2 regions of the Bacillus sp. CGMCC 1.60114 genome follow, and region 2 is predicted to be linked to the other one. Evidence: predicted binding sites of a transcription regulator. Region 2 holds the regulator's gene; the other holds the start of a gene.
What was found. The regulator Rex, encoded in region 2, represses fermentation and respiration genes when NADH is low (regulators of the CRP and FNR family bind a similar motif). The targets are predictions, from matches to a motif close to TTGTGAAATATTTCACAA.
Positions count from the first base shown of each region.

Region 1: ACFQZ1_RS18285 (lactate permease LctP family transporter) is a predicted target of Rex. The motif match lies at 1,379-1,396, and genes of this name have one in related genera.

Region 1 covers NZ_JBHTHG010000112.1:98,136-101,354, reverse strand. Annotated here, with positions in the region: gene ACFQZ1_RS18300 (hypothetical protein) at 1-96, shown strand, start outside; gene ACFQZ1_RS18295 (PH domain-containing protein) at 101-487, shown strand; gene ACFQZ1_RS18290 (YIP1 family protein) at 633-1,226, shown strand; gene ACFQZ1_RS18285 (lactate permease LctP family transporter) at 1,588-3,219, shown strand, end outside.
Region 2 covers NZ_JBHTHG010000062.1:4,228-7,446, forward strand. Annotated here, with positions in the region: gene ACFQZ1_RS10940 (ABC transporter ATP-binding protein) at 1-1,126, opposite strand, end outside; gene ACFQZ1_RS10945 (redox-sensing transcriptional repressor Rex) at 1,309-1,938, shown strand; gene ACFQZ1_RS10950 (YdiK family protein) at 1,965-2,162, opposite strand; gene ACFQZ1_RS10955 (CPBP family intramembrane glutamic endopeptidase) at 2,165-2,893, opposite strand.

The DNA.
Region 1 (3,219 bases), on a different contig from region 2:
TATCTTTTTTATATGTATTCCTTAGAAAAGATAGTTAAAAAATTGAATATAACAGAAAAACAATTCATTACTAAACTATTATTTACAAGGGGATGAGAAAGTGGCAAATTTCGAAAGTGTTATAGCAAAAAATTTATCCAGCGGGGAAGAGTTAATGGGGGTTTTTTCTGGCAAGACAGCTCCAACAAGTGTGTTTTGGAAGATTTTCAATGAGGCTTCTTGGCTTACTTCCTCAAATATGCCAATCGTGTTAGGGGTAACAAATCAGAGATTATTAATATATAAACTTCATCTAAATTCTGATATTGATTTGAAGGAAAAGGTTGATTTAAGGGAGATTACTTCCTGTGTGGAAGATAACGGAATCTTAAATGGAGGTATTCTTGTTCATCTGCGTAATGATAAAAAATACAAATTTGTATTTAAAAAAGAACGCGTAGAACAAGTATGTTCCACTATTAATTCATTGCGTGCAAATAAACTATAGAATGAAGAAGGCCTTGCAGTACTTTACATACAGTAGTAAAGTACTGCAAAAAATTTTGAGGGAGAGTAAAGCTCTTCCTGCTATTAACTCTTTACCTCTAATCAAAAGGGAATTATAACTACGTCTTATCGTTTAGGGTGAAATCATGAAAGAACGAAATTTTTTCTTTAAAGTAGGTTATTTATTCTTTAAACCAATAAAGTTCCTAAAGTTAGACCTTAATCTTCAAATAACAATATCTATTATGGTTTTAGGGATTCTAACCGTATTTAATTCGCTTGCAGCATTTTACTTAGAAAAACCAAGCACCAATGCTAATGATTTTGCTTCCAAACTTGCGGTCAACCCAGTATTCGGAGCAGCTACTGATGTACTATTGGCATTTATCAGCCTTTTGGTCACTTCTTTTATATATTATTTAGCGTTGAAATACATATTTAAGATAGGTATAGAATATAAGCAATCTACATTGTTAATTGCTTTGATTTCCATTCCTTCTATCATAAAAAATATTTGGGATAATATTTATAAAATGTATACAGGAAACTCGATGAATTATAATTATCAAGGTACATTTATTCATCAAGCTTCCGTATATGTGAATATATTTGTTTTATGGGAGGCAATACTGTTTTTTCTCTTCTTAAAATACTACATGCATCAATCCAATAAAAAGTCTGCTATATTAACAATTATATTCGTGACAATTCCAATCATAATACACATAGTAGTGTTATAGGTTCTAGTGCAAAATATAGATTACAAACATATAATGGATCAATTTTATTTTTGGACAGACTGCTTTCCTTGGTAGGTTTGTCCTTTTTCATTGTGTGTATGTGGAGTAACGGGATTAATGATTTGAGTAGAAACTTGTAATCATATCACATTTTGTGAAAGAGTGAACAAATAAAATGTGAAAAAAATTCGAAAATAGGATTGTAAATACAGGAAAATATGATAAAGTAAAACTATCAAATATTTATGAAAACGTTTTCTGCAAACGTTTTATTTTTTAGACCTAAAGGTCTGATGACCTGCTTGTCTAATTATAGGATTATAGGTGTATGAAAAAGGGACATTAGAAGGGAAGGGAAACGATGAGCACATGGACACAAGTTTATGATCCGCTAGGTAACATTTGGCTTTCGGCAGCAGTTGCAATGATTCCAATTATATTTTTCTTCTTAGCACTAACAGTTTTTCGTATGAAAGGCTATGTTGCAGGACTTATTACAGTAGTATTAACAGTTATAATTGCACTTTTTGTTTATAAAATGCCATTTACGATGGCGATGGCAGCAACGGGTTATGGTTTTGCTTATGGATTATGGCCAATTGCATGGATTATCATTATGTCAGTATTTTTGTACAAAATCTCAGTAAAAACAGGACAGTTCGATGTTATTCGTGCATCTGTTCTTTCTATTACAAATGATCATCGTCTACTTGTCATTTTAATTGGCTTCTCATTCGGTGCGTTTTTAGAGGGAGCAGCAGGGTTTGGAGCACCGGTAGCAATTACTGCAGCGCTTCTTGCAGGACTTGGTTTAAACCCATTATACGCAGCGGGACTTTGCTTAATTGCAAACACAGCGCCGGTAGCATTCGGAGCTATGGGTATTCCAATTTTAGTAGCTGGTCAAGTAACAGGTATTGATCCTCATAAAGTAGGACAAATGGCTGGGCATCAATTACCGCTTCTATCGTTATTTGTTCCATTCTTTATTGTATTCTTAATGGATGGATTAAAAGGCATAAAACAAACGTGGCCTGCATTATTCGTAGCAGGTGGTGCATTCGGGATTACGCAGTTTATTACAGCGACATATCTTGGACCTGAACTCCCAGATATTACATCGGCGTTAGTGAGCTTAGTAAGTTTAGCGTTATTCTTAAAAGTATGGCAGCCAAAAGAAATTTATCGTTCTGGAGAAGGACAAGTAGAGGCAGCAGCAACAGCAACGGCTGGTTCTACAACGAATTTAACAGTAGGAAAAGTTTTGAAAGCATGGTCACCTTTTATCATCTTAACGATAATGGTTGTAATTTGGAGCCAAAAATTCTTTAAAGACCTATTTGTTCCAGGCGGTGCGCTTGAAAACTTAGTATTTAAATTTAAAGTTCCAGGTCTGCATAATTTAGTAATGAAGGCAGAGCCAATTGTTAATAAACCAACACCATATGAAGCTATATTAAAGCTTGATATTTTATCGGCAACAGGAACAGCGATTTTGATTGCATGTATCATTACAATGTTTGTTTTGAAAATGAGTCCAAAACAAGCAGCGGTCACATTTAAAGAAACGTTACAAGAGTTGAAAATGCCAATTCTATCAATTGGTTTAGTACTTGGTTTTGCATTTATCGCAAATTACTCAGGACTTTCATCAACATTGGCATTAGCATTAGCAGGGACTGGGAAATTCTTCCCATTCTTCTCACCATTCCTTGGATGGCTCGGGGTATTCTTAACGGGATCAGATACATCTGCAAACGCATTATTCTCAAATCTACAAGCAATTACAGCGCATCAAGTAGGCGTGAAGGAAGTATTGCTTGTTGCGGCGAATACAACGGGCGGTGTAACTGGTAAAATGATTTCGCCGCAGTCCATTGCAATTGCATGTGCGGCAGTTGGACTCTCCGGAAAAGAATCTGACTTATTCCGTTTCACAGTGAAACATAGTTTATTCTTCGTAACAATCGTTGGTATTATCACATATATTCAA
Region 2 (3,219 bases):
GAGATTTTAATAAAGTGGATTTTCCGATTCCATTTGGACCGACAAGGGCAACACTATCACCTCTTGTTAATTGGAAATGAATGTGCTCAATGATTGGCTCATTATTATAACCAATTGTGACATTTTTTACTTGTAGTACATCATTACCGCTTTGCCTATCGATATCAAAGTGGAAAGAAGCAGATTTTTCATCACCGAGTGGTCTCGTCATAAGTTCCATACGATTTAATTGTTTTTGGCGACTTTGTGCTCGTTTTGTTGTGGAAGCACGGGCAATATTTTTTTGAATGAAGTCTTGTAGCTTTGTGACTTCTTCTTGCTGTTTCTCATACCGCTTTATCTCTTGTTCGTATAGTGATGCTTTAAGTTCTAAATACTTACTGTAGTTTCCCGTGTATTTACGACTTTGTTTATTAGAGATTTCATACACCTGTGTTACGAGTTTATCTAGAAAGTATCGATCGTGTGAAACGATTAAAATAGCGCCAGGATAGCCTTGTAAATATTGTTCTAGCCATGTTAATGTATCGATATCTAAATGGTTTGTTGGCTCATCCAAAATAAGCAAATCTGGTTTTGTTAACAATAATTTTCCAAGAGCTAAACGAGTTTTTTGTCCACCGCTTAATGTCGAGATTGTAGTTCCGTGTGTTTCAGACGGAAAGCCGAGTCCGCTTAAAACAGAGCGAATGTCCGCTTCGTATTGGTAGCCGCCTTTATTTTTATAATCTAATTGCAGGCGATCATACTCTGCTAACAATCTTTCATGTACAGTGACATTTGTGAAATTTTCTTCTTTTCCCATTTCTTGTTCTAGCCTTCGGAGTTCTTTCTCCATGCGTTGCAAGTCGAGAAATACCGTTAGCATTTCATCCCAAATGGTTAATGACGTCTCAAGACCAGTGTGCTGTGCTAAGTAACCGATAGATACATCTTTCGGTTTAATAATTTCTCCGCTGTCATGGGACAGTTCTCCCGCAATAATCTTTAATAATGTAGACTTTCCAGCGCCGTTACGGCCGACAAGTGCAATACGATCACGCGTCTGTACCTCTAACTTAATGTTTGAAAGAATCATTTCAGCGGCGTATAACTTGGAAAGGTTATTTACTTGTAGTAGAATCAATGTTTTCACCTCAAATAATTTCTTAACTTTGCCATGATTATATTTCTCAATCATACTAAAAATAGTGTATAGTTGAACATAATAGAGAAGTTCTCTCTCTATTATACAAGGAAAACTTTCAATGCTAAACTTCCGTACATGTTTCAATCACTTGAACAGATAGGAAGAGAGGAGGGGGTTGCATGGAGCAGCCTAAAATTCCGCAGGCGACTGCCAAAAGATTGCCTCTATACTATCGATTTATCCAAAACTTATCATTATCTGGTAAGCAACGCGTATCATCTGCAGAATTAAGTGAAGCGGTGAAAGTGGATTCTGCGACAATTCGAAGAGATTTTTCATACTTTGGGGCATTAGGGAAAAAGGGATACGGCTATAACGTAAATTATTTATTGTCGTTTTTTCGCGAAACACTTGACCAAGATGATGTAACGCGTGTAGCTCTAATAGGGGTAGGTAATTTAGGGACAGCTTTCTTACATTACAATTTTACGAAAAATAATAATACAAAAATTGAGATGGCATTTGACGTTGATGAAGAGAAAGTTGGAAAAGAAATCGGAGGAATTCCAGTATATCATCTGGATGAATTAGAAGAGAAATTATCAGATGATATAAAAGTGGCAATATTAACAGTACCTGCTTCTGTTGCACAAGCTGTAGCAGATCGCTTATCGCATACTGGTATACAAGGTGTTTTAAACTTTACACCTGCTAGGTTAAATATAGTAGAACATATTCGAATTCATCATATTGATTTAGCGGTAGAATTACAAACGCTTGTGTACTTTTTAAAAAATTATCCAAAATAAAAACGCAGGAATTCCCTGCGTTTTTATTATTTCTTCATATTACCTTTTTTCGATTTAGAAAAAAGAAGGCGAAGTGCCAAATTAAAATCAACGGTTGCCATTATAGCAAGCAATAGTGTATAAAAGTTCCAAATTGTATCTTCAACACTTGTAATTGCTAAGTATGTAAAAATACACCCGAGAAGAAAGTACAAAGTTGCCATAACAAATGGTGAATTTCGCATGTTTAAAATCCTCCGATAAATCCTTGCAATTTTTCAGCTTTTTCTAGATAGGGATGAAGTACAAATGTAATTAACATAACATTTGTATTCATCATAACATGAGCCATAATGGGTACAATAATTCGTTTCGTTTTAACGTATAAAAATGAAAAAACAAGCCCCATGGAAATATACACTAATAAATGTGTAGGGTCAAAATGAATTAAAGCAAATATAAGAGAACTCACGATTGCTGCGATAAAGAAGTTATATCGTTTATATAGTGTTCCAAATAGAATCTTTCTAAATACAATTTCCTCAAGAATAGGAGCAAATATAGACGAAACAATTATAAATAATGGAGCAGCTTTTATGATTTCGATAATGTTTTGTGTATTTTCAGATTCAGCTTCAACTTTAAAAATTTGTGTTTCGATGGTGCCAGCAATTACTTGGGCGAATAAAGCAAGAAAAACTCCTAAAATGATCCAACCTATTGTAGCAGAAATGCTTGTTTTTTCTCGCTCCCATTTTTCCGATTGTGTATCATTGCGTAATAACAGTAGGATGATAATAAGAGCAACGAAGAAGCTGATTATTCCCCAATGTGCAGTTGCTAATTGAACCTTTTCTTGAAAGCTCCTGTTTCCATTGTTGTATATTCCGCTTTTTAAAAGGATCCATCCTCCAATTACCCCTGATAATTGCATTAAAATATATGTAATAACAACCCACCAGTATTGTCTCTTCAATTTCATAACTCCTTTTTAAATTTTTTGTAATGAAAAAGGAAAATGCTCTACCCATAGAGAAAACAACTTATGGCATCTTTCTTATTGTAACATAGGAGAAGAAGGAAAAACGATGATGAATCTTCTATCAGTACTGATTTTCCGTGAAGGTAAGAATTATTATGTTATTCATCCGGTAAAGTATATAAGCTTATAGAAAAAAGGAAAAGAATGTAGAATAGTTTTCCGAAAAATTACGTTTTTTCACTTGCAAAAGAAAATAAGATTCTTTATTATAATAAGTGTGTTAGCACTCGGAGTGTTCGAGTGCTAATAAACATAAAATT